DNA from 3 places in the Janthinobacterium sp. 1_2014MBL_MicDiv genome. Region 3 is predicted to be linked to each of the others. Evidence: predicted binding sites of a transcription regulator. Region 3 holds the regulator's gene; each other region holds the start of a gene.
What was found. The regulator LexA, encoded in region 3, represses DNA repair genes until DNA is damaged. The targets are predictions, from matches to a motif close to ACTGTATNNNNATACAGT.
Positions count from the first base shown of each region.

Region 1 (10,768 bases), 280 kb from region 3:
GCCATCCATGAAACACACGCCCGTGGCGCTCTCGGCGCGCGGATACGGCCCCTCGCCCACCAGCACATGGCGCACCTGCGCCAGCGGCAGGGCAAAGGCGGCGAACAGCCGGCCCTGCGTGGGCAGGTAATCGTCGACGGCCAGCGCCGGCAGGTAGGCGGGATCGGCCGCCATCACGGCGTGCAGGCCGCGCAGCAGGATGGGGCGCCAGGAAGCATGCGCCAGGGACAGGGCGTCGGCGATGCTGGCGGGGAGTGTGGGAACGGTCATGGAACTCGTAGTCGATTGCGCAAACGCAAATTGTAGCGCACCGCCAGGCCAACCTTAACGAAAACACAAAGTTACGCCCATGAAGCATGTCACTCGCAGAATAAAAAAGTCCCGGCCTGTTGCCGGGCCGGGACTTGCTTTCGCTTGCGCTTGCTTTGAATCAAGCCCATGGTTCAAAGGGCGGCACCCCGCCTGTTCGGCGCTATTCGGCGTCCGGCTGCTGCGACGGATGGGCGGCGGCAAACGCGGGCAAGCCGCTGCAGTGCGCGTGGATGCGCGCCACGCGCGGGTATGGCGCCAGGTCGATGCCGAAGCGCTGCGCATTGAACACTTGCGGCACCAGGCAGCAGTCGGCGATGCTGGCGGCGTCGCCATGGCAGAACAGCTTCGTTCCGGCCGCATCGCCCTGGACCAGCAGCGCTTCCACGGCCGCCAGTCCCTCGGCCATCCAGTGGCGGTACCATTCCTGCTTGGCTTCCTCGGACAGGCCCAGCGTATTTTTCAGGTATTTCAGGACCCGCAGATTCGTCAGCGGATGCGCGTCGCAGGCGATCGCCAGCGCCAGCGCGCGCACGCGGGCCCGCCCAGGCGCATCCGCCGGCAGCAGCGGCACGCCAGGGCGCGTTTCATCGAGGTATTCGAGGATCGCCAGCGACTGCGTCAGGATGGCGCCATCGTCGTCGAGCGCCGGCACCAGCGCCGACGGATTGACGGCGCGGTAGGCCGGCAGCAGCTGCTGGCCGCCGTCGCGCAGCAAGTGCACGGGGATGCTGTCATAGGCCACGCCCTTCAGGTTCAGGGCGATGCGCACGCGGTAGGCGGCCGAACTGCGGAAATAGGTGTACAGCTTCATGGCAGACCCTCCCCTCAGGCGCGCGCGGCACCGGCGTACAGGGCCACGGTCTGCTCGATGCTGCCGAAAATGCTGGCGCCGGCCGCGTCGCGCATCTCGATGCGCACCGTGTCGCCGAATTGCAGGTAGGCCGTCTTCGGCGCGCCATGTTCGATGGTTTCATACATGCGCACCTCGGCCAGGCAGCAGTAGCCCACGCCGCCGTTGTCGATGCTGGAACCGAACAGGCTGCCCTGCTTGTTCGACACGGTGCCCGAGCCAACGATGCTGCCGGCGCCCAGTTCGCGCGTTTTGGCCGCATGCGCCACCAGCTGCGCAAAGTTGAACGTCATGTCTTCGCCCGCATTCGGCTTGCCGAAGGGCTTGTCGTTGAGGTCCACCAGCAGCGGCAGGTGCAGCTTGCTGTCAGCCCAGTCGGCGCCCAGTTCGTCCGGCGTGACGGCGACCGGCGAAAACGCGCTGGCCGCCTTCGACTGGAAGAAGCCGAAACCTTTCGCCAGTTCGCCCGGAATCAGGTTGCGCAGCGAGACGTCGTTGACCAGCATCACCAGGCGGATAGCTTTCGCCGCCTGCGCCACGCCGGCGCCCATGGCGACGTCGCCCGTGACAACCGCCACTTCCGCCTCCAGGTCGATGCCCCACTCTTCCGACAGGGCGAAGATCGGGTCGCGCGGACCGATGAAACTGTCCGAGCCGCCCTGGTACATCAGCGGATCCGTGTAGAACGAGGCCGGTACTTCTGCGTTGCGCGCCTTGCGCACCAGTTCCACATGGTTGATGTAGGCCGAACCGTCGGCCCACTGGTAGGCGCGCGGCAGCGGCGAGTGGCATAGCGTTGCGTCAAACGGCTGGGCGTCCGGCGCCTGGCCCGCGTTCAGGGCGGCGTAAGCCTGTTCCAGCCGGGGCGCGACGGCGTCCCAGTTGTCGAGCGCCGCCTGCAGGGTCGGCGCGATGGCGGCCACGCGCTGGTACTGGCGCAGGTCGCGGCTGACGAGGATCAGGGCGCCGTCGCGGCTGCCGTTTTTCAGGGTTGCGAGTTTCATGGTTTTCCTTGTGTGGCGTAGTGTTCAGGTGTCGGATGGAGCAGGCAGGCGGCGCTCAGGCGTCGGCCGGCGCGTGCATCCAGGCGGCGTGCTTGGGCGCGCGGCGCGTCTGCGACCATTCTTCCAGCATTTCCCATTTGACGGCGTCCAGTTTGGCCATCATCTCGGGCGTGCCCACATTGGCCGCCAGCTCCAGGCGGTGGCCGTTCGGGTCGAAGAAGTAGATCGACTGGAAGATGGCGTGGTTGACGGGACCCAGCACTTCCACGCCGCCGGCCACCAGGCGCGCCTTGGCGGCCAGCAGTTCGTCCATGCTGGCCACTTCCAGCGCCAGGTGCTGCACCCAGGCCGGCGTATTGCGGTCGCGGTCCATCGGCGGCTGCGTCGGCAATTCAAAGAAGGCCAGCACATTGCCCTGGCCGGCGTCGAGGAAGACGTGCATGTACGGGTCCGGCGCCTTGGTCGACGGCACCAGGTCTTCGGCGATGGCGAGGACGAAATTCATGTTCAAATGCTTGACGTACCACTCGACGGTTTTCTTCGCGTCGATGCAGCGGTAGGCGACGTGGTGGATTTGCTTGATCTTCATGCTGTCTGTCTCCAATGGATGCGCGCGCGGCGCGATGGCTGGCGGTTTTTTCAGTTTTCACCATTAGAATCGAGTTCCAGCTATCATACAAACAATATTTAACCATTGATTTATCGGATTATCTTATGAGTCCCAGCCTGCGACAGATGCGCGCTTTCGTCGCGCTCGCCAAGACCGGCAGCTTTACCCTGGCCGCCGAATACCTGCACGTGACGCAGTCCGCCCTGAGCGGCTTGATCAAGGAACTCGAAAGCGTGCTGGGCGTGCGCGTCGTCGAGCGCAGCACGCGCAGGACGCAGCTGTCGGAAATCGGCCGCGAGCTGTATCCGCTGTTTGAAAAGATGATCGAGGACCTCGACGGCGCCATGGCCGGCATCGCCCAGCGCAAGGCCCTGAAGACGGGCCTGGTGCGCATCGCCGCGCCGCAGATGATGGCGTGCACCCTGCTGCCGGAAGTAATCGCCGCCTACCGCGAGGCGCACCCTGACGTGCAGCTGCGCCTGGTCGACTGTCCGGTGGAGAATGTGTCGGCGCGCGTCTTCAGCGGCGAAGTCGATTTCGGCATCGGCCCCGAACGCGACCCGACGGCGGAAATCGGCGCCCAAGTGCTGTTCGAGATGCCCTTCGTGCTGGTTTTCCCCGAGCAGCATCCGCTGCGGCAGAAAGAGCGGGTCACCTGGGCCGATGTGGGCGACTACCCGTTCATCTCGCTGCAGGGCCAGTTCACGGAGCGCCTGCTGCGCGACATGCACGGCAGCTTCCGCGACCTGTCGCTCAATCCCTACAACGAAGTGACCTTCATGACGACGGCGCTGGCCATGGTCAGCGCCAACCTGGGTATCACGGTCTGCCTGCCGTACGCGGAACCGATGGTCAAGCTGTATCAACTGCACATGCGCGCGCTGCACGAGCCGGAACTGACGCGGCGCTTTTTCGTGTACACGAAGACGGCACGTTCGCTGTCGCCGGCGGCCGAAAGCTTCATGGCCTTCCTGTTCCAGTTCGTCGAGACGCACGAGTGGAATGTGGGAGCGAACGGCGGCACACGCGACGCCCTGCCTGCGGGCGGCGCGGCCGGCGCACCTTTATAATCCACCATCGCCCTTTCACCGCTTACGCCATGACCCAGCCTGCGCACAACGACCTGTCGCCCATCGACGCCGCCACCATCGCCATCAACCAGCGCATGAACACCTTCGACGGCCATGCACAAGTCTGGCTGTTCGGCTATGGCTCGCTGATCTACAAGGCCGATTTTCCCTACCTCGAGCGGCGTCCCGCCAGCATCAAGGGCTGGACGCGGCGCTTCTGGCAAGGTTCGCACGACCACCGCGGCACGCCGATGGCGCCGGGCCGGGTCGCCACCATCGTGCCGCAGGCGGGCGCCGTGTGCGACGGCATGGCTTACCTGATCACGCCCGAAGTCTTCGCCCACCTCGACCACCGCGAAAAGAACGGCTATTTGCGCCTGGCCACCGAGATCACCTTCGACGATGGCAGCAAGGTCGACGGCCTCGTCTACATCGCCAATGAAGAAAACGCCGCCTTCCTGGGCGCCGCGCCCGAACTCGACATCGCGCGCCAGATCGCCCGTTCGGCCGGCCCCAGCGGCCCGAACAGCGACTACCTGCTGCACCTGGCCAGCGCCCTGCGCGAACTGGGCAAGAGCGACCCGCACGTCTTCGCCATCGAGCAGCATTTGGCGCAGATCAAGGACGGCACGGCGAGCTGACCGCTTCGGGCGGGCAGTGGGCCGGCAAGAACTGCGATGCCAGCGCCAGCGGCAGCACCAACCCCGGCGGCCAGGCGATCGCCAAGGCGGTGGCAATCAGCACCACCAGATGCCCGCCCGCGTACAGTACTCCCAACAGCACCTCCGACGCGCGTCGCCCCTCTTTCCGCTCGCGCCCGCGCTCGCACGGCCGGCCGCCAGGCATCCGCAAGCCCGGCCCGGCGGCGGCATCGGTGAATGCCAGCAAGTACTCCCCATGCAGCCCGGCGCCACCGCCCATCCCGGCACGCAGCCCCTGTCCACGTCCGGCACGCTCCGCGCTCCGGCCAGCGATTGCCCGTTCCCCCCGCCGCCGCAGCGCGGACTATGCGCGACGATGGAGACTATGCCCGACTATGGGCCACGGACTATGTCGTCGGGCATCGGCCTTCGCGCGTGGCCGCCACGCCACCTCCTCGCATCCTCGCCGCGTCTCATGCGCTGTCAGCGGAGCCGCGCCCGGCCGGCATAGGCCGCCATGACTGCCCGACCTCAAGCCTGATCTAAAACAAATCCAGCTGCCCCGCATTGCTCCCTTTCGCCTTGGCGCCCAGCGGCGGCACCACCAGCGGACGGCGGAACTGGGTGCAGTCAAGCTGCTTGAAGCGGCCTCCCCTGCCATGCAGACCCAGGCGGTGCACGGCCTTCTCGAAGCGCTGGCGGATGAGGTCGGCCCATACGCCTTCGCCTTGCATGCGCGTGCCGAAGGCGCTGTCGTAATCCTTGCCACCACGCATTTCGCGCACCCTATTCATCACGCGCTGGGCCCGTTCCGGGAAGTGCGCTTCCAGCCATTGCTGAAACAGGGGACTCACTTCCCACGGCAGGCGCAGCACGACGTAATGGGCGTGGATGGCGCCCGCGTCGCGCACGGCTTCGAGCAATTGCTCGATTTCCGGTTCCGTCACGAAAGGAATGATGGGGGCGATGCTGACGCCCACGGGAATGCCCGCGTCCGTCAAGGTGCGGATCGTGCGCAAGCGCCGCGCGGGAGCGGCAGCGCGCGGTTCCAGCGTGCGCGCGATGGCCGGGTCGAGCGTGGTGACGGTGACGGCCACGGCAGCCAGGCGCTTGGCCGCCATCGGCGCCAGCAAGTCGATGTCGCGCTCGATCAGCGAGGATTTGGTGATCAGCGCCACCGGATGCCCGCATTCGTGCAGCACTTCCAGCACGCGCCGCGTCAGTTGCCGCTCGCGCTCGCACGGCTGATAGGCATCCGTGTTCACACCCAGCGCGATCGGCTCCGGCACATAGGACGGCCTGGCCAGTTCGCGCCGCAGCAATTCCGGCGCATTCACCTTGGCATAGATGCGGCTTTCGAAGTCGAGACCCGGCGACAGGCCCAGGTAGCTGTGCGTGGGACGGGCAAAGCAATAGATGCAGCCATGTTCACAGCCCCGGTACGGGTTCAGGGACACATTGAACGGCAAATCTGGCGAAGCGTTGCGCGTGAGGATGGTGCGCGCCTGCTCGTCGCTGACCTGCGTCTTCCATGGCGCGACACCCTCCCCTTCAGCGTCCGCGTCCGCGCCAGCCACGCCCCAGCCGTCATCGAAGCCGTCGCGCGCATGCACTTCGTAGCGTCCTTGCAAATTTGATACGGCGCCACGCCCCTTCAGGGCTTTCAGCGACTGGGGCGGCAACATGGCTTGCCCGGCGAAACTGTCATCATGCTGTGGAATGATTGCTTTCATGAACGGCCCCATCAACTGTATATACGTACAGTATACTATGCCGCTCGCGGGGCAAGATCAAGGGCTGCCGTGATGCTCTTTCAAGCTTTTTCACCGTGCGGTATGACATAACTCAACTGCTGCGCGACAAAACCGTCAAATGCCGTGATCAAAGGAACAAAACGCGGCGCGTCCTGCTCCAACTGCATCAGGGCATAGCAAGTCGCTTCCAGGGTCGACAACTGGTCTGGTGCGTGCGCCTTGCGGATCAGGTAGTGGGAGGCTGGCGTATCGCGCAACGGTAGGCGCGACATTTGTTGCAACAGGGGATTCAGGTACAGCATCTTGCGGCTCTTGCGCCATGTGCCATCGAGTACCACCAGCCGCAGCTGTAACGGGTCCAGCAAGGTAGCCGGATCCAGTGCGGGCGGCGGTGCGATGCCCAGCGAACGGTCGCCGGGCGTGTCTGGATACAGTAATACGTTTTGTTTGCCAGCGAGCAATGTGGCGAGGGTGCCGGGGGCGAACTGCTCTCCGGTCAGCAGGCGGCTGTTGGGCAGGCTCAGGTGCAGCAGGCGGGCGCTGCCCTTGGCATTGTGTACCTCCAGCGGGTGCTGGAGAATCAGCACTTCCACCACGTGGGCAACGGGGGAAGTCCAGCGGCAGATACAGCTGGCTGCGGCGCGCAGGCAGACCGGACAGCGTGCGCGTTTGGCGGGGTCGGTTTGCCTGGTGGCGTCAACTGGTCTGGTGACGTCAGCTGGTCTGGCAGCTTGCGTCGGGGATGGCGCCACGGCTTGCGCCAGGGGAGACGCCAGTTTGCTGACGTCCGCTGGTTTGGCGGCGCCCACTTGCGTGGCGGCCGGCGTCTGGGAGGATGGATGGTTGCTGCTGGTGGTCATGGCGGAGCGCGTTCGCGGGGTTCTTCAAGCCGCGATTGTAGCGCCCACGCCATGCCGGCGGAAATGTTGGCGCGAGGTACAGCTTAAAACAACTGCTAACCAAACAACTGCTAACAAGCACTGGCAACAAGCACTGCCAGTAACTGCTAGCAACCGCTGGAAACTACCAGCAGGCGACGCGCGCCAACTCGATTCAAGTCAACGGCTTAGCACCGGTTAAAACACTTAAACACTTAAAACAACACTTAAACACTTAAAACCGCTTAAAACTCTTCCCACTCATCGGCGCCCGAAGCGACCGGCGCGCGCGGGGTGCTGGTGCGCGCCGCGTCCGGCCTTGCTACCTTTGCCGGGCCGCCAGCGGAGTGGGCGACGAAAGTGGCGGCGGAACCCGCGGCGCCACCGGTCACGGCCCGTCGCGCGGCGGGCTTGACGGCAGGACGGGCAACAGGCTTGGCGGCAGGACGGGCGGACACGTTCGGGGACACGCTCGCCGACACATATTGCTGCGTAGCATCGAGCTTGAACAGGCCCACCACGTCGGCCAGCTTGGCGGCCTGCTCCTGCATGGATTCGGCCGCCGCGGCCGCCTGCTCCACCAGCGCCGCGTTCTGCTGCGTCACCTGGTCCATCTGGCCGATAGCCTGGTTGACTTGCTCGATGCCGGCGCGCTGCTCGTCGCTGGCGTCCGTGATCTGGTTCATGATTTGCGTCACATGGCTGATGCTTTGCACGATTTCATCCATCGTGCGGCCCGCCTTGTCCACCAGTTGCGAACCAGCCTCGACCTTTTGCACGGAATCGTCGATCAAGCCCTTGATTTCCTTGGCCGCCGCCGCCGAGCGCTGCGCCAGGTTGCGCACTTCGCTGGCCACCACGGCAAAGCCCCGGCCCTGCTCGCCGGCCCTGGCAGCTTCGACGGCCGCGTTCAGGGCCAGGATATTCGTCTGGAAGGCGATGGCGTCGATGACGCTGATGATGTCGACGATCTTGCGCGAGGAATCATTGATCGAGCCCATGGTGCTGACCACTTCCGACACCACCACGCCGCCCTTGCTGGCGATTTGCGAGGCGTCGATGGCCAGCTGGTTGGCGCTGCGCGCATTGTCGGCATTGAGTTTCACGGTCGAGGTCAGCTCTTCCATGGATGAGGCCGTCTCTTCCAGCGAGCTGGCCTGCTCTTCCGTGCGCGAGGACAGGTCGAGGTTGCCGGCGGCGATTTCGCTCGACGCCGTGCTGATGGAATCCGTGCCGGCGCGCACCTGGCCGACGATGCCGACCAGCTTGTCATTCATGTTCTTCAGCGCATGCATCAATTGCCCTGTCTCATCGCGGCTTTCCACCACGATATGGCTGGTCAGGTCGCCGGCCGAGACGGCTTCAGCCACTTCCACGGCGCGCGTGATGGGACGCGTGATCGAACGCGTAATCCAGTAGGCGCAGGCGATGCCCAGCAGGATGGCGGCCACGCCAAGCGAGATCAGCAGCATGCGGCCGTTTTCATAGCGCGAGCGGATCTGCGCGGCCGTTTCGTCGAGCAATTTGGCTTCCAGCACTTCCAGTTTCTTCAGCGACGCCAGGTAAATGTCGCGCTTGACGGCCATGTCGCCTTCGTACAGGCGCTTGCCCAGTTCCAGGTCGCCTGCGTTCTTGGCCTTGAACACGTCCTTGCGCACTTCCGTGTATGCCTTGCGCGTACTCAACACTTCCTGGTACAGCGCCTGCTCTTCGGCGCTCAGCTGGCTCTTGCCGATATCGTTCTGAATTTCCGTGGCGCGCGCGGACGAAGCTGCCATTTCCTTCTCGAACTGTTTCTGGTGCTCGGGGTCGCTGACCTTCCAGGCGGCGGCCGTGCGCGCCGCATTGACCTCGATGACCTTGGTCCACTCACCGATCAGGCGCTCGTTGCGCACCTTCACGTTGACCAGCTGATCGGTTTCCTTGCTGGCGCTTTGCATCTGCACGATGCCCACCACGGTCAAGGAAGTCAGCAGCAGCAATACGGCGGCAAAGCCACCACCGAGACGCACGCCAATCTTGAGGTTTTTCATTACGAGATTCCTATCTGAAAGAACAATGCACGGATGCCGCCGGTCAGATACCGCTACAACTCACTATAGCAAGCATTTGCCGCCAGACAATCGCGAATGGGACTGGGGGACGCAGTTCTGCCCGGCGCCATGGCGCCGCACACGCACTACTTTGGTGCTGATTGTGAGTGAATCAGGGTGGCATTGCAAGAAATAACATGCAGAAAAGCAACAACCAGAAGGCGGGATGCCGCCGCGTATGAGCGGCAGGCAAGAATACTCAGTTTTGCTTTACATAAATCAATTTTGGCGTGTCGAAACCCAGGCCCCTAGCCTTCTCGATCAGGCGCCGTTGCAAGGCGGGGTCCATGGTGGGCGTGCGCGAGAGCAACCACAAGTACGATTTATCGGGACCGCTGATCATGGAATAGGTGTAGCCGTCCTGGTCCAGGTCGAACACCACGTAAGCACCGTAGAAGGGGCCAAAAAACGACACTTTCAGGTAGCCCACGTCCTTCCTGTCGACGAAATAGGCCTTGCCTTCCGCTTCCTTCCACGCCGCGTCCGTATCCTTGTAGCCACGGTTGACCACTTTCAGGCCGCCATCCTGGCGCAGGCTGTAATCGGCCGTCACGTGGCTGAGTCCGCGCTCGAACGAGTGGTCGAGGCGTGCGATCTCATACCATTTCCCCAGATACTTGCTCGTGTCGAAGTGGCTAACCGGCACAACATTCTCGGGCCGGCCCACGCAGCCGGCCAGCACGAGCACGCTCAGGAACAGCAATTTTTTCATGGTTTTCTCCGTCATGGTGCATCAGGGTTGCAGCGCGCGCTCGACGATGCGGCGGATCGCCCCACTGTCCTGCATGCGCGCGATGGCGGCATTGAACTGGTCGATAAAGTCATCGCGATAGGGATAGGCGCCCGGCTGGCGCTGCGTAAAACCCAGGTGGCCTTGCTGGCCGGCCAGCTGCGCCGTTTCATGGATCGCCTGCATCGGCGTGCCGGCCTGGCCAGCGCGCCGGATGCGCTGCAACTCCCACTGCGCCGAGAGGCGGTCGCTGACATAGCAATCGATGCGTCCGCGCATCAGCTTGAGCAAATTCGTGCGCGTGCCCTTGGCCGCGTCGAGCACGATTTGCCCCGAGCGCAAGGCCGCCGTCAGCCCCGCGTCGCCCAGCAGAAAACCGGCGTTGACGCCGATGTGCAGGCCGGCGTAATCGGCGGGCCACTGGCGCAGCGCACGTTTCGCCACCACGTCCTGATTGCAGAACACCACCAGCTGCTCCATCAGCAGGGGTACGGAATAGCGCACATACGGCCGCTCGCTGCGCCACGAATACGGCGGATACAGGCCAAACGCGTCGCCCGTCTGCAGCATCAGCACGCCGCGCTTCCAGGGCACGGGGCGCAGCTGCACGCGGTACTGCGGCATGGCTTGCACGGCTTCGCGCACGATGTCCGTATAAATGCCTTTCAGCTGGCCGTTTTCGACATACGAATACGGCGGATAGTCGTCGTCGCCATACAGCACCACGGGCTGCGGCGCGGCGGCCCACGCCACGGGGCCGGCAGCGGCGCACAGGCAGCACGCGGCAGCTAAAAAGTATCGTCGGAAGGGCAGTCTGGGCATGCCG
Region 1 is NZ_CP011319.1:1,560,634-1,571,401, reverse strand. Features, by position in the region: gene YQ44_RS06950 (uracil-DNA glycosylase) at 1-270, opposite strand, end outside; gene maiA (maleylacetoacetate isomerase) at 473-1,123, opposite strand; gene YQ44_RS06940 (fumarylacetoacetate hydrolase family protein) at 1,138-2,166, opposite strand; gene YQ44_RS06935 (VOC family protein) at 2,222-2,755, opposite strand; gene YQ44_RS06930 (LysR family transcriptional regulator) at 2,881-3,846, shown strand; gene YQ44_RS06925 (gamma-glutamylcyclotransferase) at 3,909-4,487, shown strand; gene YQ44_RS06920 (hypothetical protein) at 4,465-4,734, opposite strand; gene YQ44_RS06915 (PA0069 family radical SAM protein) at 5,030-6,172, opposite strand; gene YQ44_RS06910 (tRNA-uridine aminocarboxypropyltransferase) at 6,301-6,888, opposite strand; gene YQ44_RS06905 (methyl-accepting chemotaxis protein) at 7,365-9,152, opposite strand; gene YQ44_RS06900 (lipocalin family protein) at 9,412-9,924, opposite strand; gene YQ44_RS06895 (substrate-binding periplasmic protein) at 9,946-10,764, opposite strand.
Region 1: a site for LexA is predicted at 6,235-6,252, ahead of YQ44_RS06915 (PA0069 family radical SAM protein). Genes of this name have one in related genera too.

Region 2 (10,768 bases), 980 kb from region 3:
GGCGATGATGGCCAGGTACACGAGCGAGGCGCCCTGGGCCGCCATATAGAAGGGCAGCGGCCAGCCGAACAGATTCAGATGCAGCAGTTCGCGCGCATAAAACACGGTCAGAAAGCCTGTCAGCAGCCAGATGAGCAGCAAGACGGCCGTCAGGCGCCGCGTCCTGAGCCAGTGCGCATCGAGGCGCTGCTGCAACTCGGGACTGGGCGCGCGCGACGGCCGCGCCGGCGCGGCAGGTGGAACCGGCTTATCCATATGTGATGTCATCCTCTTCGGGCGCGTCCGGCAGCAGCAGGGCTATGCATAGGCGCAACAGCGTGCCCGGCAGCTTGGGCGACTGCGCACGCGGATTATTGAAAATGTCGACTTCGGCGCCGTGCTGCTGGGCGATTTCGCGCACGATGGCCAGGCCCAGGCCACTGCCGTCGGCATTGCTGCCGAGAATGCGATAAAAGCGTTCGAACACGTGCGCCCGCTCCGCTGGCGGAATGCCGGGGCCCGTATCCTCCACTTCCAGGATGGCCAGCTCGAGGGTGCTGCGCACGCGCACCGTGACGCTGCCGCCGGCAGGCGTGTAGCGCAGGGCGTTGTCGATCAGGTTGCTCAGCAGTTCGCGCAGCATGATGGCATTGCCGGAAATTATGATCGGGTATGCTGCCTGCTCGAAGCCCAGGTCGATATGCTGGGCAAACGAGGCTTGCACCCAGTCCTGCACCACGCCGCGCGCCAGTTCGCTCAGTTCGATCGGTTCAAACGCCGTGCCCGCCTGCGGCTGGTTTTCCGCGCGCGCCAGGGCCAGCAGCTGGTTCACCAGCCGCGTGGCCGCCTCCGAACTCTTGGCCAGCTGCAACAGCGAGCGGTGGATCTCGTCGTGGTCGGTCTGGCGCAAGGCCAGCTCGGATTGCATGCGCATGCCGGCCAGCGGTGTCTTCATCTGGTGCGCCGCGTCGGCGATGAAGCGCTTCTGCATGTCGATCGACAGCGACAGACGCGCCAGCATGTCGTTGAGCGAACCGACCAGTGGCGTGATTTCCTCGGGCACCTGGCCCGATTCGATCGGCGATAAATCGTCCGGCGGCCGCGCGCGTATGCGTTCCTGCAACTGCGCCAGCGGCGACAGGCCGCGCGCCAGGGCAAACCAGACCAGGGCCAGGATCACGGGCAGGATGATGAACTGCGGCAAGATCACGCCCTTGATGATTTCGTTTGCCAGCTGCGCGCGCTTTTCCAGGGTTTCGCCCACTTGCACCAGGGCGCGGCGCGGCTCGTCGTCGGTGCTGGCCGGCATGTCGAGATAGGTGAAGGCCACGCGCACGGGCGTGCCATGGATGGTGTCATTGCGAAACAGCACGGTGCCGCTGCGGTATTTGTCGGGGTCCTGCGGCTGCGGCAAGTCGCGGTCGCCGTCGAGGTATTCGCCGCGCTCGCCCAGCACCAGGTAATACAGGGTGTCGACATCGTCGCCGCGCAGGAAGTCGCGGCCCGTGTTGCTGGCGTTCTTGTCCGGCTGGCGGCGCAGCATGGCGCCATCGGCCTGCTTGACCTGCTGCGTCAGCACGGTGACGCTGTCTTCCAGCGCATGGTCGAACGGTTGATTCGCGATGCTCTTGGCCACCAGGTAGGTGATGGCGATGCTCATCGGCCACAGCAGCAGCAAGGGCGCCAGCATCCAGTCGAGAATTTCGCCGAACAGCGAATGCTCGATGGTGTCATCCTGTTCCGTGGTGGGCGGCTCGAACCAGTCGTCGTCCGCCGCCTCGTCCGCGGGCGCCTCGCGCGCCTTCACTTGGTGGCGGGACCGCTGGCAGGGGCGGCCGCCTCGCCCGCTTCGGCTTGCAGGCGCGCCGCTTCCGAATATTTTTCCAGGCAATAGCCGAGGCCGCGCACGGTGGCGATGCGCACGCCGCCCACTTCGATCTTCTTGCGCAGCCGGTGCACATACACTTCGATGGCGTTGTTCGACACCTCTTCTCCCCATTCGCACAGGTGGTCGACCAGCTGCTCTTTGGAAACGAGACGGCCCGTACGGCCCAGCAGGATTTCCAGCAAGCCCAGTTCGCGCGCCGACAGGTCGAGCATCTGGTCGTTGATGTAGGCGCTGCGTCCCACCTGGTCATAGCTGAGCGGACCGTGCTTGATGATGGTGGCGCCGCCGCCCGCGCCGCGCCGGGTCAGGGCGCGCACTCTTGCCTCCAGTTCCGACAGGGCGAACGGCTTGGCCATATAATCGTCGGCGCCCAGGTCGAGGCCATTCACACGTTGCTCGATGGAATCGGCGGCCGTCAGGATCAGCACGGGCAGCAGCGAAGCGCGCGCGCGCAGGCGGCGCAGCACTTCCAGTCCCGACATCTTCGGCAAGCCGAGGTCGAGGATCAGCAAGTCGAATTCCTGGGTGGACAGGGCCGTATCGGCTTCCTGTCCGTTCTTCACGTAGTCGATGGCATAGCCGGACTGGCGCAGCGAACGGGTCAGCCCGTCAGCCAGCACGCTGTCATCTTCGGCAAGTAAAATACGCATGGTCAGGCTTCCTCGGCTTGCGACGGTAGAAGCTTGTATTGTGTTTCATTTTCCGCAAGGTGGCGAGTTTTTGTGAAAAACAAGGCTTGTATTGATCTGTTTCAAAACAAATCCACGTTCCGCTTGCATTGATCACTGTTTTTTTATACAGTAGTGTCTGTAACGAATTTAACCCACGCGCTCACCCAGGCTGAAAGAACATATGGACGATAAAAAAGCTGTAGTACCCGCATCGGAAAAAGCCAAGGCGCTCGCCGCCGCACTGGCGCAGATCGAGAAGCAGTTTGGCAAAGGTTCGGTCATGCGTATGGATGCCAGCGCACCGATCGAAGAAGTGCAAGTCGTGTCGACCGGTTCGCTCGGCCTGGATATCGCGCTGGGCGTCGGCGGCTTGCCGCGCGGCCGCGTGGTGGAAATCTACGGTCCGGAATCGTCGGGTAAAACCACCTTGACCCTGCAAACCATTGCAGAAATGCAAAAATTGGGCGGCACCTGCGCCTTTATTGATGCCGAGCACGCGCTCGACGTCGGCTATGCGCAAAAACTGGGTGTAAACCTGCATGAATTGCTGATCTCGCAACCGGATACGGGCGAGCAGGCGCTGGAAATCTGCGACGCCCTCGTGCGTTCGGGCAGCGTCGACCTGGTGGTCATCGACTCCGTGGCCGCACTGACGCCACGCGCCGAGATCGAAGGTGACATGGGCGATTCCCTGCCGGGCCTGCAAGCGCGTCTGATGTCGCAAGCGCTGCGTAAATTGACCGGTTCCATCAACCGCACGAACACCCTGGTCATCTTCATCAACCAGATCCGCATGAAGATCGGCGTGATGTTCGGCAGCCCGGAAACGACCACCGGCGGCAATGCGCTGAAATTCTACGCTTCCGTGCGCCTGGACATCCGCCGTACCGGCTCGATCAAGTCCGGCGATGAAGTGATCGGCAACGAAACCAAGGTCAAGGTCGTCAAGAACAAGATCGCGCCGCCATTCAAGGAAGCGCACTTCGACATCCTGTACGGCGCCGGCACCTCGCGCGAAGGCGAAATCCTCGACCTGGGTTCGGATGCCAAGATCGTGGAAAAATCCGGTTCGTGGTACAGCTATAACGGCGAACGCATCGGCCAGGGCAAGGACAACGCCCGCGCCTTCCTGCAAGAGCGTCCGGCACTGGCACGCGAGATCGAAAACAAGGTCCGCGCATCGCTGGGCGTACGTGAACTGCCGCCGCTGGCCGCTGAAAAGCCGGAAAAAGCGGATAAAGCCGCCGACAAGGCGGCCAAGGCTGCGGAAGCGAAAGCGGCCGAGTAAGCAGGCAACTCAGCAGGCAATTTAGCCGGCAACTCAGCAGGAAAATTGTTCGTCCAGGCCAGTTGCCGCGGCAGGGTCCGCTTTCGGGCGGTCCTGCCGCAGCAGGATGGCGGCCCCTTGCGCCGCAGCTTGCCGGGCAAAAGATCTACAATGAATGCCGCCTCGCGCCCGTGCGCCAGGCGGCATTTGTATTTTGGCGGTATGTTTGACGCTATATCTGTGGTGTTGATGTGATGGACGATAGGGTGGAATGATGGCAGCGGTACAGTTGAGCCTGAAGGGCAGGGCGCTACGCTTCCTGTCGATGCGTGAACACAGCCGCATGGAATTGCGGCGCAAGCTGCAGCGCCATGCGCAGGAAGGCGACGATGTGGAAGCCTTGCTCGACAGCCTGGAGCAGGCCAACTGGCTGTCGCAGGAACGTTTTTCCGAGTCGCTGATCCATCGCCGCTCGGCGCGCTTTGGCAACAGCCGCATCATGGCCGAGCTGCAAAGCCATGGCATCGGCGGCGAGGCGCTGCAAGAGCTCAAGGCCGGGCTGGCCGAAGGCGAGGTGGCGCGTGCCTGCGAGGTGTGGCGCCGCAAGTTTGGTGTAGTGGCGCAGGATGCCGAGCAGCGCAGCAAGCAGATGCGCTTCCTGATGCAGCGCGGTTTTTCCCAGCGCGCCGTGCAGGTGGCCTTGAAAGGCCTGGAGCCCGAGGACGACTAGCCGAACCGACGTGGTTCGCACGGCGCGCGCATCGCACCTTGCGGCGTCGCCCCCCCGCTCCGGTCCGCCGCTCGTATGCTGGCCGGCGGGCCGGTCTCCGCTGTGTTCCATCTGCAACAGTCACGGTCCTGTCTGTGCCGGCGCTGGCGGGCCGGTGCCGCCGCGTATCATTATCTTCCTGCCAATGCCGTTTGCCTTGTCCATCCGCTGGTCGGACGGCGGCGTATTGTTGCACTGCGCATCGTTCGTCGGGCCAGCCCAGCCGCGCGCCGGGGCGACGGGCCTGTTTGGCGCGGCGCATGGCGAGATCGGGCCATATCTATCATCACCATGCGTGATAACAGCGTCAATTTCCATGTGAATTCTTTATGCTTTGAAATGTTTTTATCAAAGCAATGAAAAATTATGTTGCGGCGCAACCGGCGTCCAGTGTGCTACACTTTTAGGGTTTTTGCGGCGCCGCAGGTGCGGTTGCTGTTCGTAGAAGCTGCGAACGGCGTGCTTTATGCACATGGCTGCTTACTAAATTATGGCCGCGCAAGCGGCATCGGTCTTATGCCCCTGTCAACTCCCGTATCCCGGCGCGCCCTACGGCACTCCCGCGTTATCGACGTCCAAGCGTATCTGCGCGACGACGGCCTGTGGGATATTGACGCCCGTATCACCGATATCAAAAGCTATGACGCGACCCTGGCCTCCGGCCCCCGTCCCGCCGGCGCCCCCCTGCATGACCTCCATTTACGCATTACCGTCGATCGCGAACTGACCATTGTCGAGGCCGAAGCTGCCTCCGATGCCGTGCCGTATCCCGGTTTTTGCGATACCATCGGCCCCGCCTACAGGGCGCTGATCGGTCTGAATCTATTGAAGAATTTCCGCCGCGACTTGAAACAGCGCCTGGCGGGAATCGCCGGCTGTACCCATTTGACCGAACTGGCGCAAGTCTTGCCGACTGCAACGGTTCAGGCATTTGCCGGCGATGTCTGGTCGACCCGTGACGGTGCGAATGCTGACTTGTCGCATGAAAAGCCGTTTCAACTCGACAAATGCCACGCCCTGCGCACCGATGGCGGGGCAGTTGCACAGTATTACCCGCGCTGGGTAGCCAAGGCGTGACCCCGGCGCTCTGTTTTTCCTGTTTTTTTTGCACCACTAACCGTATTTTTACAAATCAGTATCAGAAGGGAAGCCAGCATGAAAATCCATGAGTATCAAGCCAAAGAAATCCTCCGGCAGCACGGAGTGACGGTACCACGCGGTATTCCGTGCATGTCCGTCGACGAAGCCGTCAAGGCTGCGGAAACCCTGGGCGGTCCGGTATGGGTCGTCAAGGCGCAGATCCACGCAGGTGGCCGCGGCAAGGGCGGCGGCGTGAAAGTGGCAAAATCGATCGAACAGGTCAAGGAATACGCCGACCAGATCATGGGCATGCAGCTGATCACGCACCAGACCAGCGCCGAAGGCCAGAAAGTCAACCGCCTGCTGGTGGAAGAAGGCGCCGACATCAAACAGGAACTGTACGTTTCGCTGGTCACCGACCGCGTCACCCAGAAAATCGTCCTGATGGCTTCGTCCGAAGGCGGCATGGACATCGAAGAAGTGGCCGAGAGCCACCCTGAGAAGATCCACCACGTCACCATCGATCCGGGCGTAGGCCTGACCGATGCCCAGGCAGACGACATCGCCGCCAAGATCGGCGTGCCTGCCGGTTCCATCGCCGACGCCCGCGTCAACCTGCAAGGCCTGTACAAAGCGTACTGGGAAACCGATTGCTCGCTGGCCGAAATCAACCCGCTGATCGTCACCGGCAGCGGCAAAGTCATCGCCCTGGACGCCAAGTTCAACTTTGACCCGAACGCCCTGTTCCGTCATCCGGAAATCGTCGCCCTGCGCGATCTGGACGAAGAAGATCCAGCTGAAATCGAAGCGTCGAAATTCGACCTGGCCTACATCTCGCTCGACGGCAACATCGGTTGCCTGGTGAACGGCGCCGGCCTGGCCATGGCCACCATGGACACCATCAAGCTGTTCGGCGGCGAGCCAGCCAACTTCCTGGACGTCGGCGGCGGCGCCACGGCAGAAAAAGTGACCGAAGCGTTCAAGATCATGCTGAAAAACCCAGGCCTGAAAGCTATCCTGGTGAACATTTTCGGCGGCATCATGCGTTGCGACGTGATCGCCGAAGGCGTCATCGCCGCGGTGAAAGCCGTTTCGCTGAACGTACCGCTGGTCGTGCGCATGAAGGGCACCAACGAAGACCTGGGCAAGAAGATGCTGGCCGATTCCGGTCTGCCTATCATCGCAGCCGACACCATGGAAGATGCAGCCAAGAGCGTCGTTGCCGCTGCTGCCGGTCAAGCTTAATTAAGGAATCAACATGTCCATTCTGATCAATAAAGATACCAAAGTCGTTACCCAAGGGATCACCGGCAAGACCGGCCAGTTCCACACCCGCGGTTGCCGCGACTACGCGAACGGCAAAGCTGCCTTCGTGGCAGGCGTGAACCCGAAGAAAGCCGGCGAAGACTTCGAAGGCATTCCTATTTTCGCTAACGTCACCGAAGCGAAAAAAGAAACCGGCGCCAACGTTTCCGTGATCTACGTACCGCCAGCAGGCGCGGCAGCGGCGATCTGGGAAGCTGTCGAAGCTGAAATGGATCTGGCCATTTGCATCACCGAAGGCATTCCTGTCCGTGACATGATGGCCCTGAAAGACCGCATGGCTAAAGCCAACAGCAAAACCTTGCTGCTGGGCCCTAACTGCCCAGGCTTGATCACGCCAGACGAAATCAAGATCGGCATCATGCCAGGCCACATCCACAAGAAGGGCCGTATCGGCGTGGTGTCGCGTTCGGGCACCCTGACCTATGAAGCAGTGGGTCAGCTGACCGCACTGGGCCTGGGCCAATCGTCGGCAGTCGGCATCGGCGGCGACCCGATCAACGGTCTGAAGCACATCGACATCATGAAGATGTTCAATGACGATCCAGATACCGACGCGGTCATCATGATCGGCGAAATCGGCGGTCCGGATGAAGCCAACGCGGCTTATTGGATCAAAGACAACATGAAAAAACCGGTCGTTGGCTTCATCGCTGGCGTGACCGCTCCTCCAGGCAAGCGCATGGGCCACGCCGGCGCGCTGATCTCGGGCGGTGCCGATACGGCACAAGCCAAGCTGGAAATCATGGAAGCTTGCGGCATCACCGTGACCAAGAACCCGTCGGAAATGGCGCGTCTGCTGAAAGCCATGCTGTAATTTCAGCCTGGTCGCCGCAGTACAAAAAAGGAGCTTCGGCTCCTTTTTTTTGTCTGTGCGCTACGGCGGATCGTGGCGCCGGGGGGACGAAAAGCGACCGATGGCGCCCAAATGCGTCGTTTTTCTTGCTTTCCTATCCCTTCCGCCCCATGCGCGCCGCTGGCATGGCGCTTGCACCGTGCAGGACATGAGCATCTGCACAAGGGAGGAAACGATGCGCGCGCAAAGCGGATTTACCCTGATAGAACTGATGATCGTCGTGGCCATCGCCGGCATCCTGGCGGCCGTGGCCATTCCCCAGTATGGCGACTACACGATGCGGGCCAAGGTCAGCAACGTGCTGGCCGCTGCCGCTCCGTTGAAGACGGCCGTGGCCCTGTGCGTGCAGGAAAATGGCGGCGCTGCAGCCATCTGCAGCACGCCCGCCGCCAACGTGCCCGGCGTCATCCCGCTATTCACGCCGACGCGCGAAGTGGCCAGCGCCAAGGTCACGACGGGCGATATCGAGCTGACCCTGGCTGGCGATCTGGGCAATGGCGTGGGTGGCAAGATCGTGAAAATGACCTTGACGCCGGGCAGCAGCAGCCTGACGTGGATGAACAGCACCACGGTGACGAATGGGGCGGCGATCGAGGCCATCCTGAAGAACAATCCGCCACCGCCGGCGGCAACGCTGTGAGCGCCGACTGCCTGGCCGCCATCAGACGATTTTTTGCCGGTCCGCGATTAGCGCTTCGTAGGTGAGGTTTTGCAGCAGCGTGTAATGGGTCGGTTCCAGGTCGATGAATTGCACGCCATACGTATAGATTTCGGGCGCGTCGGCCGCCTGGCCATGCGACGGCTTGCCGACGCTGACGTTCTGGATGCGGGCGCGCGTGTTGACGCGCATCTGGTGCTTGTTCGGCTGCACCAGCAGGGTAAAGCTCAGGGCCACGCCGTCGTCGTCGGGCGTGAGCATGCTGGGCGCCTCGATCAGCGCCCCGGAAACGCTGAGGTTGACGATGAACACGGGCACGGCCGCCACATCACGGTAGCTGAGCTGCGCGGGTATCTCCACCTTGACGCGCATCGCCGTGCGCAGGCTCGTGCCCTGTATGGTGTCGGGAAAGCTCAGGTGGACATAATTGAGGGGGCGGCCAAAGATGCGCAGCACGCTGCAGGAAAACGAACACACGGTAACGCCGGAAAACACGCGGATGGTCAGCTTGTCGCCCTCGTTGAGCATGATGGCGGCGCCGTTTTCCTGCGGAATCTTGACGATCAGATACTCATCCTTCACATAGCCGATCACGGTCGAGAAATGCTGGATGGGCTTGATGGTGCGGTGCGTGATGAACTGGATGCGCCCGCCCACCTGCAGATTCATGGCTTCGAATTCGAAGTCCTGGAGCTTGCTTTCCGCGGCGGGCTTGTTGCTTGTCATGCGCTACTCGTCTCAATGTTGTCGAATAGCAGTATGCATGATTTCTTGATGAAAAAGCATTTACATCAATAAAATCGGGATGGGCTGCAAAAAATACGCGACGGCGTGCCGGCACGCGCCGCAAGCTTTACAATTGCGTCAATATTGACGAATGTAAATCTTATGGCGCGCAGCTATTTCTGGACGATGTTGTTGCTGATCCTGCATCAGGTCGATGCGGCGTATTGGCGTGAATGGGAAATGTTTCATGTGCCGGGCGGCATACAGGGTTTCCTGGTATTCAACCTGGCGGCGATTGCCCTGGTGCTGGCCGGTTACCGCCACGTGTTGCTGGGCACCATGCAGGCACGGCGCTATGCGGCGGTGTGCGCCGCGCTGGGCGTGGGCACATTCCTGATCCACGCCGGCTTTGCGCTGGCGGGGCTGGAGCAATTCCACCTGCCGCTGTCGATCGCCATCCTCGTGCTGTGCCTGGGCAGCGCCGTGTGGCTGCTGTGCGACTTGCGCCGCCTCAAGGCGGCGCCGCCAGTGCCCGCCTGAAGCGGTGGCGCTGCGCCCTAGACCTCGGCGTGCCAGTCGCCCGACTTGCCGCCATGCTTTTCCAGCACGCGCACATTGGTCATGACCATGCCGCGGTCGACGGCCTTGCACATGTCGTAGATCGTCAATAAACCGATCTGCACGGAGGTCAGCGCTTCCATTTCCACGCCCGTCTTGCCCGTCGTGTCGACCTGGGCGCGGCAGTGCACGCTGTTGGCGGCGGCGTCGATGTCAAAGTCGACCGTCACGCGCGTGAGCGCCAGCGGGTGGCACAGGGGAATCAGATCGCTGGTGCGCTTGGCGCCCATGATGGCGGCGATGCGGGCGATGCCCAGCACGTCGCCCTTCTTGGCGTTGCCGGAGATGATCAATGCCAGCGTCGCCGGCTGCATGCGGATGGTGCCGGCCGCCACGGCGCTGCGGCGCGTGTCTTCCTTGCTGCCCACGTCGACCATATGGGCCTGGCCCGTGGCGTCGAAATGGGTCAGTTCCCCGGCGGGGGCTTGCTTGTCTGCTGTTGTCATGGCGTCAAAAGTGGGTCAGGAAATGGGGGCGCGGCATGTCGTAAGGGAAAGCCGTGCCACAAGCATATCGCATGCCTGTCGCGCGGAAACGGCGCCGCGAACAAGGTATGATATCACCCGTGAATTCAAAAACTACCCTCCAGTCCGTACTTGAAAACGCCGGCGCGGCATTGCGGCGCCAGCCATGGCGCATGTCCGTGCTGGCCGCGTTATGGCTCGCTGCGCCCTGTGCGCTGGCGCAAACCTATACCTCGGCGCCAGCCGCCAGCACCGCTGCCAAGCCGGCCAGCGGCTGGACGCCGTCGGCCGTGCCGCCCGCGCCGAACCTGCCGAACCTGGGCGATACCTCGCGCGAAGACCTGTCGCCGGCGATGGAGCGCAAGATCGGCGAGGAAATCATGCGCGGCGTTCGCGGCGACCGCGATTACCTCGACGACGCCCCGCTGCTGGAATACCTGAACACCTTCGGCAACGCCCTCGTGGCGGC
Region 2 is NZ_CP011319.1:302,887-313,654, forward strand. Features, by position in the region: gene YQ44_RS01300 (DUF4212 domain-containing protein) at 1-255, opposite strand, end outside; gene YQ44_RS01305 (sensor histidine kinase) at 248-1,786, opposite strand; gene YQ44_RS01310 (response regulator) at 1,783-2,517, opposite strand; gene recA (recombinase RecA) at 2,720-3,826, shown strand; gene recX (recombination regulator RecX) at 4,080-4,535, shown strand; gene YQ44_RS01325 (DUF2889 domain-containing protein) at 4,941-5,651, shown strand; gene sucC (ADP-forming succinate--CoA ligase subunit beta) at 5,730-6,899, shown strand; gene sucD (succinate--CoA ligase subunit alpha) at 6,913-7,794, shown strand; gene YQ44_RS01340 (pilin) at 8,009-8,473, shown strand; gene YQ44_RS01345 (flagellar brake protein) at 8,495-9,217, opposite strand; gene YQ44_RS01350 (DUF6713 family protein) at 9,380-9,757, shown strand; gene moaC (cyclic pyranopterin monophosphate synthase MoaC) at 9,775-10,281, opposite strand; gene YQ44_RS01360 (M48 family metalloprotease) at 10,473-10,768, shown strand, end outside.
Region 2: a site for LexA is predicted at 2,652-2,669, ahead of recA (recombinase RecA). Genes of this name have one in related genera too.

Region 3 (10,768 bases):
GGCGATGGCGTCGGCGATGACGTTATCGGTCTGCGCAAACACGGAGCGCCCCGCTTCCGGCGCCGCCCCAGCGAGTTGCCCCAACGCCACCAAACCCGCCGTATCGAGCAGCGACAGCTTGGCCAGCACGACGGCGTTATAGGCCACCGCATATCGCTGCGGATCGAAGGCGCCATCCGTCACGCGCATCTCGGCGCGCACGCGCGCGGCAAGGTCGGGAATCATCAGCAGATTCTTGTCATTATGGCGCTCGGGGCGGCTGAAATAGTCGTTCAGGGCGGCATCGTCCATGTCCTTGCTGAACAGCGCCAGGATATCCTGCAATTCGCGCGGCAGCAGGCGGTCGAAGATTTCCGCCATCAGGCGGTCCTTGGCGCTGGCAATCTGCTCGTCGCGCCAGGCGCGGATCTCGGAAGGCGTCGGCAAGCCGAGCAGGTCCCCGGCAAACGCCAGGTCCTCGGCCAGCTTGAGCGCCCGGTCCACCGCCCAGACCACATTCCTGGCGCCGTCGCGCAGCTCGCACCCGGACAGCTCCTGCGCCACACCGAGAATACTCATGTGATAGCAATCGAACCAGCGCGACAACGGCTCGGTCGCGCTGGCCGCCCGGTCCGTGGAATTGAGCAATGACTGGCTCGTCGCCTTCACATATTCGCGCATGGCAACATCGACATCATTGCGCCAGCCCATCAGCGGCCCCTTGATCGGCGACGTGTTCTGCCCCATGCGCTGGCTGAAATCAATGGCGGCATTGCTGACGATCTGCACCAGCTTTTGCGATGCCACCGCAGCATCGCGCACGGCGATGCTGGCCTGCAACAGCTGCTGCCGCTTGGCCGCCAGCTTGCCATTGAGCGAGCCCAGGGCCGCATTGACCGAGCCATTGATGGAGTCGATTACATCGTTTGCCTTTTGACATGCATGATAGCCGAACGGATCCTGCCATTTTTTCGGGCAACTTGCCTTGCGGCGCAACTCGCTTTCCTTGCTGGAAATCTGCAGGTGCAGCTGGAGTATCTCCTGCTCGACACTGAATACCGTCTGCGTGGCCGTCTTCACGCCGCTGAACAAGGCATCGTCAAGATGCTGCGTGGCATTAACCAGATCGTTTGCCAGGGACTGGATGCGGTCCTCGCCCGCCTGCACCTTGGGGATGATGACATTGGCCTTGTCGATGATCTTTTGCGCGTCGTTCGACGACAGCGCCACGCCCCAGTTCGACGCAAACAGCCGCACGACCGCGACGTCGAGCTGGTTCCACGCAGGATTGGCCACCATCGCGTCGATGGATTTGCGGTAGGCATGGTAGGCCGCCAAATGCCGTCCATACTTGCCGCGGCTGTATTGCTCCTGCACCGTATCGTTGAGCACCAGCGTGTCGCGCACAAACGTGCCGAATGCATCGCTGGGCTTGATCAAGGCGCGCACGGCGCCAAGCTGCCTGCCCGTGTGGTCGCGCAACGGCGGCGTCAGCCTCCCGATAAAGCCCTCGAGCGCAATATGCCGCTGCTCCACCAGCGTTTCATCGGCCAGGTCAAAGATGTCTCCCGCATACTGATTGACATACGTATGGGCGAACATGTCGGCCGAGGCATGCCCCAGGTAGCCATAGGCGTATGCCGTGCCCGCGGCGTTACCCCTGGCGCTGTTGAGCAGGAAACGCAGCCAGTCGTTGGTCTTCCAGCCGTCTTCGATGCCGGGATGGACGATGGTTTGCCCGACGAGAATATCCGGCGCCGAGTCGGGACCTATATTCCCCAGCAAGAACTCCGTCTGGTTCGCCAGGATGGCGCTGCGCACATGCGCGGGCACTTCGAGGGTGACGGGCTTTCCCTGCAATACAATAGTGATCTTGCCATCGTCCGCCAGATCGTTGATGACCTGCTGCCCCACCCAGACATGCGTGCCCAGGGTAAAGGCGCACGCATTCCCGGCAAACAAGATGCCCAGCAAGCCAGCCAGCAAGGTGAAACGCTTACCACATCGGTCGATCATGGAATCCTTTTATAGTTTTACGGATGAAGAGAGGCACACATGGCCCGGATGCCACATTGCCAAAAAAATATCATGCGCATACTAGCAGAGAAAATTGCAAATTGGCAATAAATTGAAGTGATCGCGCCAGGAACAAGCCGATCGGTGAATTATTTTGCGAAATGGTGAAATTGGGCTTGCATAGTCGGCGATACTGTACAAAAATACAGACTGTTCATATAGACAGCATTTTAGTATGCACCCACCGCTCATGATCAAGCTGACAGCACGACAAGAACAAATCCTGAACCTGATCAAGGACGCGATTGAAAATACGGGCTTTCCTCCCACCCGCGCCGAGATTGCCAATGAATTGGGTTTTAAATCGGCCAATGCGGCCGAAGAGCATTTGCAGGCCCTGGCCCGCAAGGGCGCGATCGAGATTTCGCCAGGCACGTCGCGCGGCATCCGCCTGATCGGCGCGGCGGCCGAAACGCTGCCATCGAAGGTGCCGGCAGCGCTGCTGATGTCGCTACCGCTGATCGGCCGCGTGGCGGCCGGTTCGCCCATCCTGGCGCAGGAAAACCTGGAAGCGAGCTACAACGTCGACCCGGCCCTGTTCTCGGCCAAGCCCGACTTCCTGCTGAAGGTGCGCGGCTGGTCCATGCGCGACGCCGGCATCATGGATGGCGACTTGTTGGCAGTCAAGAAGGTCGACAGCGCCAAGAATGGCCAGATCGTCGTCGCCCGCATCGGCGACGAAGTCACCGTCAAGCGCTACAAGAAGACGGGCTCCGTCATCGAACTGCTGCCGGAAAACCCCGATTTCAAGGTCATTACCGTGTCGCCGGAAGACGAATTCGCCCTGGAAGGGCTGGCAGTTGGCTTGATGCGCAGCTGGCATTGATTTTTCCTGGCAGCTGTCGCACGTAAAACGCAAAAAGGGCCGCAACAGTCATGCTGTTGCGGCCCTTTTTTATCGCCCGGGCGTTTTATGCCTCCAGCGCATTACGGAAATCCTCGAGCAGGTCCGCCTCGTCCTCGATGCCGACGGAGACGCGGATCAGCGATTCGGCGATGCCCATGCTGGCGCGGCGCTCGGCGCCCATCTCGTAAAAGATCGTGTGGGCAACGGGAATGACGAGGGTGCGCGTGTCACCGAGGTTGCTGGCCGGGATAGCCAGGTTCAGGCGATTGAGGAAATCGAAGCAGTCGATGCCGTCTTTCAACTCAAAGCTGAACAGGGAGCCATAGCTGCGGAACAAGTCCGTTGCCAGCGCGTGCTGCGGATGCGAGGCCAAGCCCGGATAATGCACGGCAGCCACGCGTGGATCCGCCTGCAGCATGGTCGCCAGCGCCAGGGCGTTGGAGCAGGTACGGTCCATGCGCAGGGCCATGGTTTCCGCGCCGACGGCGATATGGTGCGCCGCTTCCGGTCCCAGCGAGGCGCCGAAGTCGCGCAAGGCCTTGGCGCGGATTTGCGCGATGCCCCACTGGGCCGGCGCCGCCTTTTTATAATTGTCAAGGATGTTCGGATATTGCGTCCAGTCGAACACGCCCGTGTCCGTCAAGCTGCCGCCCAGTGCATTGCCGTGGCCGCCGATGGACTTGGTCAGCGCATTGACCGCCAGGCCGGCGCCCACGGCTTTCGGGCGGAACAAATACGGCGTCGTCATGGTGTTGTCGACGATATACAGGATGCCTTTTTCGCGGCACAACTCGCCGATCTTCGCCAGGTCGGCGATCTGCGTGCGCGGATTGGCGATGGTTTCGACAAACACGATGCGCGTGGCCGGCGTGATGGCGGCCGCCACGTTGGCCACATCGGTGGCGTCGACGAACGACACGGCCATGCCCTGCCCCGTCACCGTCTGCCACAGGCTGTTGGTGTTACCGAATAGAAAGGCCGACGACACGACGTGGTCGCCCGCGCGCAGCAGCGCCTGCACGACGGCGCCGATGGCGCCCATGCCGGTGGCGAAGCACAGCGTGGCCACGCCGTCCTCCATCTTGTTGACCTTGTCTTCCAGCGCGGAAACGGTCGGATTGCCCTGGCGGCCGTAGCGGAAGCCGGGCTCCTTGCCCTGGAACACGGAAGCGAGCTGGCGCGCATCGCCGTAGCCGAACGCGACGGACGTGTGCACGGGCTTGTGCAGCGAACCGTGCTCGATGCCCTTGCGACGGTCGTTATGCAGGATGGTGGTGGTAAAGCCGTAAGTCTTGTTGTCGCTCATGGTCGGGTGGTGCGCAAGGCAGTGAAAAAGTCAGACAAAAAAAAGCCCGGCGCAGGCCGGGCTGGACGATTATGCTTCCGTCGTCGCCAGGTTCAGGTTCAGCTGGGAACGCGGCGTATCCTCGGGCGCTGCCGCCTTCGGATGGTGGCGCGCGTACTCCAGGCGGTCCAGGTATTCCTGCGACACGTCGCCCGTCACGTACACGCCATCGAAGCACGACGCCTCGAAACTGGTCAGGGCCGGGTTGACGTCGGCAATCGCCTGCTTCAGCGCGCCGATATCCTGGTACACCAGGTAATCGGCCGTGATTTCGCGGCACACTTCTTCCGTCGTGCGGCCATAGGCGATCAGCTCGTCGCGCGTCGGCATGTCGATGCCGTACACGTTCGGGTAAATCACCGGAGGCGCGGCCGAGGCGAAGATGACTTTCGTCGCGCCCGCTTCGCGCGCCATCTGCACGATTTCACGGCTGGTGGTGCCGCGCACGATGGAATCGTCGACCAGCAGCACGACCTTGTCCTTGAACTCGGACGGGATCGCGTTGAGCTTCTGGCGCACGGATTTCTTGCGCGCCGCCTGGCCCGGCATGATGAAGGTGCGGCCGATATAGCGGTTCTTGATGAAGCCTTCGCGGTACTCGATGTTCAGCGCCATGGCCAGCTGGATGGCGGCCGGACGCGAGGAATCGGGGATCGGCATGACCACGTCGATATGCACGCCGGGTAATTCGGTGCGGATCTTTTCGGCCAGGTATTCGCCCATTTTCAGGCGCGTGGCGTACACGGAGGCGCCGTCGATGACGGAATCGGGACGGGCCAGGTAGACGAACTCGAACACGCACGGGTTCAGGCTGGCGTTGTCGGCGCACTGGCGGCTGTGCAATTGCTTGTCGGCGTCGATGAAGACGGCTTCGCCGGGGCCGATGTCGCGCACGAAGCGGAAGCCCATGCCTTCCAGGGCCACGGATTCGGACGCGATCAGGTATTCGGCGCCCTGCTCCGTTTCATTGATGCCCAGGCACAGCGGACGGATGCCGTGCGGGTCGCGGAAGGCCAGCAAGCCCACGCCGGCGATCTGCGCCACGGCAGCGTAGCCACCCTTGACGCGACGGTTCAGCACGGTCACGGCCTTGAAGATGGCGTCCGGGTCCAGGTTCAGGCCCGTCGTCGCTTCCTGGATTTCATGCGCGAGCACGTTGAGCAGCACTTCCGAGTCGGAATCGGTATTGATGTGGCGGCGGTCGTTCTTGAACATTTCCTGTTTCAACTGTTCCCAGTTGGTCAGGTTGCCATTGTGCGCCAGCGTGATGCCGAACGGCGCATTCACATAAAACGGCTGTGCTTCCTCTTCGCTCGACGAACCGGCCGTCGGGTAGCGACAGTGGCCGATGCCCGTTGTGCCTTGCAGCGAACGCATGTTGCGCGTACGGAAGACGTCACGTACGAGGCCATTGGCCTTGTGCATGGAAAACATACTGCTGTGATTGGTCGCAATCCCTGCCGCGTCCTGGCCGCGATGTTGCAAGAGCAACAATGCGTCATAGAGCAATTGATTGACAGGTTGATGGGAAACGACGCCGACGATGCCACACATGGTGTGCTCCTAAACTGTGCTACTGATTTTAAAAAAATTTCAAAATTTCACATGCTGCGCATAGGCGGCAGGCAGATAAGGCTTGATGGCGCGCGCGCCCTGTTCCGCGACCGGGCTGAGCAGCGCGTTTTTCCAGAATGGCTGCTGCGGGATGGACGTCATGCCACACAAGATGACGGCGGTCAGCACGATCACAAGGCCCCGCGCCAGGCCAAACAGGCTGCCCAGGGTGCGGTCGGCCAGGCTCAGTCCCGTCACCTTGACGAGCGCATCGACCGTCATGGACAGCAATCCCATCAGAATGCGCACGCCGATGAACAGCACCACGAAAGCGAGCAACAGGCGGATGGCTTCGCCCGGCACGGCTTCCGGCAGGAATTTCGCCAGGGTGGCGCCATACGCATTGGCAATGACGAAAGCCACGATCCAGCTGACCAGCGACAGTATTTCCTTGACCAGGCCACGCATCATGCTGATCAGCACGGACGTCACCAGCACGAACAGCACCAGGTAATCGAAGATCGTCACGCGCGTTCAGCCTTGCATCATCACGCCGGCACCAGGCTACCGCCCAGGCCCAGCTTTTGCAGCTTGGCGCGCGTCTTTTCCGCATCGTCGCGGCTGCCGAACGGCCCCACTCGCACGCGGATGCGCTCGCCTGCAGGGCTGGAGACTTTCTGCGTATACGACTTGATGCCCGCTTCGCGCAGTTTTTCCTGCAATTCGTCCACCTTGTCCTGCGTCGCCAGGGCCGCCACCTGCACCACGAACTTGCCGCTGCCGGCGTCGTGCGCCTTCTCTTGCGGCTTGTCCAGCGGCTTGCCTTCCAGAATCGCCAGGGCGCGCGCCGCATCGTCGGCAGACTGCGCCGGCTTGGCCGGTTTCGCTTCGGGCTTGGCTTCCGGCTTCACTTCATGCTTGGGCTCGGGCTTCGTTTCCGGCTTGGGTTCGTGCTTTGGTTCCGGCTTCGCTTCATGCTTCGGCTCGGGTTTCGGTTCGGGCTTGACGGGTTTCGGTTCCGCTTTCGGCTCCACATAGGCGGGCTTGGCCGGCACGGGCTGGGCCGCGGCCAGCACGGGCGCCGGAGCAGGTTTGGCTGCCGGAGGCAGCGGCGCATCGACGATTTCCTCGGACTGGTCGAGGCCATTGTTCGCTGCCGACGCCGGGGCCGGTACGGCCTGCACGGGGGCGGGCGCGGGCGCGGCGGCGACCTTCTCTTTCGACGGAATGTCGATGGCGATATCGTTGACGGGCGCCTTCGGCTCGGAGTCGAGCAGCATCGGCAAGCCGACGGCCACGCCCAGGGCCAGGGCGATGGCCCCGACCAGGCGGCGGCGCGCGCGTTTCTTTTCAGGCAAGACCGGATCCGGCGCTTCCTTGCCGCCACGGCGCGAACCACCGCCACCGGCAGTGTTGGCGGCGCGCTTGCGGGTCGGCGACTGTGCTTCGCCAGGGACATAAAAGCCGCTGTCTTCGCCAGAGGATTCTTGCTTGTTTTTAAACAGTTTCGAGAACAAGCCCATGCGTGATTTTCAGTCGAGTGCGTTTCAGTGAAGTGAGGATTTTCGGGCCTTCATCACGCCGGCAACGGTGAGGAAAGAACCAAAGACCACAATTCTATCATTCTCACCGGCCCGGCTCATTGCATTTGCAAAAGCTTGTGCCGGATCATCGAAAATAGACACAGTATGCTCGCTGCTGTCGGGCTTATCTTCGAGCATGATTTGCACCTTGGCCGCCAGTTCCGATGCCGTGGCCGCACGCGGCGAAGGCAGGCCTGTCAGGCACCAGTGGTCGACATGTTCGGCCATTGCGGCCAGTACGCCATCGATATCCTTGTCCTGCATGGAACCGAAGACGGCGTAGGTGTACGGGTGAAAACCCATATTGCCCAGGTTCTGGTTCAGCGCCGAGGCCGCGTGGGGGTTGTGCGCCACGTCGAGGATCACGCTGGGGCGGCCAGGCAAGACCTGGAAGCGGCCCGGCAATTCCACCGTCACGAGGCCCGTGCGCACTTCCTGCGCACCCACCGGCAGTTTCAGCTTCAGCACTTCCAGCGCCGCCAGCACGGCCGTCGCGTTGAGGATCTGGTTGGCGCCGCGCAAGCTCGGGTAGGCCAGCGAATTGCGGCGCTGTTCGCGCCCGCCATAGTTCCACTGCTGCTTGTCACCCGAATAATTGAAATCGCGGCCCATCAGCCACAGGTCGGCGCCGATGGCTTCGGCATGGTCGATCAGCGACTGCGGCGGCACGGGGTCGCTGCAGATGGCCGCCTTGCCCGGGCGGAAGATGCCGGCCTTTTCAAAGCCGATGGCTTCGCGCGTGTCGCCCAGGTAATCCGTATGGTCGATATCGACGCTGGTGACGATGGCCACGTCGGCGTCGATCACGTTGACGGCGTCCAGGCGCCCGCCCAGGCCCACCTCCAGGATGGCCACGTCCAGCTTTGCTTGCGACAGCAGCTGCAAAATGGCCAGGGTGGTGAATTCAAAATACGTGAGTGGCGTGTCGCCGCGCACGGCTTCAACAAAGTTGAAGCTGGCGACGAGCTGTTCGTCGCTGGCCATCTCGCCCAGCACGCGCGCGCGCTCGTTGAAATCGAGGAAATGCGGCTTGATGTACAGCCCCACTTTGTAGCCGGCACGCAACAGCACGGATTCCAGCATGGCACAGGTGGAACCCTTGCCATTCGTGCCCGCCACCATGATCACGGGGCAGGTAAAAGCCAGCTGCATGCGCGCCTTGACGGCTTGCACGCGGTCCAGGCCCATGTTGATCTGGGTTTCCGAATGCCGGGTTTCCAGCATGGCGAGCCAGTCTGGCAGGGTGATGGGGAGGTTTTGCATGGGAGACTTCTTGATGAGGAGCGATGCGCCGGGCGCGGAGACGGTAGGACGTGGCAACCGGGCGGGTCCAGGGGACGCCGCCCGGCCTGTTACTTTGGCGAATTACGCCAGGACTTCGACGGCCTGGTTTTGCAGCAAGGCCAGCAGGCGGGCGATTTCTTCGCGCATCTTGCGGCGGTCGACGATCATGTCGACGGCGCCCTTGGTGACGAGGAATTCGGCGCGCTGGAAGCCTTCCGGCAATTTTTCGCGCACGGTGTTTTCAATCACGCGCGGGCCGGCAAAGCCGATCAGCGCCTTGGGCTCGGCAATGACGACGTCGCCCATGAAGGCGAACGAGGCCGATACGCCGCCCATGGTCGGGTCGGTCAGCACGCTGATGAATGGCAATTTCTTTTCCGACAGCTTGGTCAGCATGGCCGTGGTCTTGGCCATCTGCATCAGGGACAGCAAGCCTTCCTGCATGCGCGCGCCACCGGTGGCGGTGATGCAAATGAACGGCACTTTCTGTTCCAGCGCGATCTGCGCGCCGCGCACGAAACGCTCGCCCACGACGGAGCCCATCGAGCCGCCCATGAATTCGAATTCGAAGCACGCCACGACCACTGGCAGGCTCATGATGGCGCCGCCCATGACGACCATCGCATCCGTCTCGCCCGTCGCTTCCATGGCGGATTTCAGGCGGTCCGGGTATTTCTTGCTGTCCTTGAACTTCAGCGTATCGACGGGCAGGATTTCCTGGCCGATTTCATAGCGGCCACCGGCGTCGAGCAGGCTGTCGAGGCGTTCACGGGCGCGGATGCGCATGTGATGGTCGCATTTCGGGCACACGTGCAGATTCGATTCCAGGTCCGTACGGTATAGCACGGCTTCGCAGGACGGGCACTTGACCCACAGGCCTTCCGGCATGGTCTTGCGTGCGCCAGCATCAGAGCGCTGTATGCGCGGTGGCAGCAGTTTTTCCAACCAACTCATATTTTCTCCTTGGGCCCTTGTAGGGGTGGCGTCGGTGGACGCCCCCGGCAGACGGTAAACGGCAGCGCCCCGCAGGACGCCGCCAAAAATTTTATCTATTGCACAATGACAGGCAAATCAGTGGCCGAAGTGTAGCCGTTTATCGCCGGGCTGTCGAACTTTGCCACCACCTTGATGGCATAAACGACAAGCTTGCTCAGGCATCCAGTGCGGCGCGGATACCGGCCGTAAAGCTGCGCACGGCGTCCACGGCGCCGCCTTCCGGCGCATTTTCAATTTCCTGGATGATGCGGCTGCCGATCACGACCGCATCGGCCACCTTGGCAACGGCCTGGGCCGTGGCGCCATCGCGGATGCCGAAGCCTACGCCGATGGGTAATTTTACATGCTGGCGGATGGCGGCGAGGCGTTCTGCCACCTGTTCCGTATCAATGTTACCGGCGCCCGTGACGCCTTTCAGCGACACGTAATAGCTGAAGCCGCCGCCGACCTTGGCCACTTGCGCGATGCGCTCCTCGGTCGAGGTGGGCGCCAGCAGGAAGATCAGGTCGAGGCCCGCCTCGCGCATGGCGGCGGCGAATTCCTCGCACTCTTCCGGCGGATAGTCGACGACGATGGCGCCGTCGGCGCCGGCCGCTTGCGCCGCTGCAATAAACGCGGCGCTGCCGATGCGCTCGATGGGGTTCGCATAGCCCATCAGCACCACCGGGGTCGTCTGGTTGGTCTCGCGGAACTGGCGCACATAGCCGAACACGTCGTGGATGCCGACGTTGAATTTCAAGGCCCGTTCGCAGGCGCGCTGGATGACGGGGCCTTCGGCCATGGGGTCGGAAAACGGCACGCCCAGCTCCAGCACGTCGGCGCCGCCCTCGACGAGGGCGTGCATCAGCGGCACGGTGGCGTCGGGGCCGGGGTCGCCGGCGGTAATAAACGTGACCAGGGCGGTCTTGTTGTGGGATTTTAAGTTGGCAAAGGTAGTGGCGATACGGGACATGGGATGCTTTCGTGTAGTCAGTGAGAAATGTCGGGTGAGGCGCCTGCGCGCCGACCCGACCTGCCAGGGCTTGTCAGCTGCTTAACTGAAATTCAAACCCATGCGTTCCGCCACCGTATGCATGTCCTTGTCGCCACGGCCCGACAGGTTGG
Region 3 is NZ_CP011319.1:1,279,658-1,290,425, reverse strand. Features, by position in the region: gene YQ44_RS05660 (zinc dependent phospholipase C family protein) at 1-1,995, opposite strand, end outside; gene lexA (transcriptional repressor LexA) at 2,246-2,881, shown strand; gene YQ44_RS05650 (cystathionine gamma-synthase family protein) at 2,967-4,208, opposite strand; gene purF (amidophosphoribosyltransferase) at 4,278-5,801, opposite strand; gene YQ44_RS05640 (CvpA family protein) at 5,841-6,329, opposite strand; gene YQ44_RS05635 (SPOR domain-containing protein) at 6,350-7,324, opposite strand; gene folC (bifunctional tetrahydrofolate synthase/dihydrofolate synthase) at 7,349-8,647, opposite strand; gene accD (acetyl-CoA carboxylase, carboxyltransferase subunit beta) at 8,750-9,622, opposite strand; gene trpA (tryptophan synthase subunit alpha) at 9,819-10,616, opposite strand; gene trpB (tryptophan synthase subunit beta) at 10,698-10,768, opposite strand, start outside.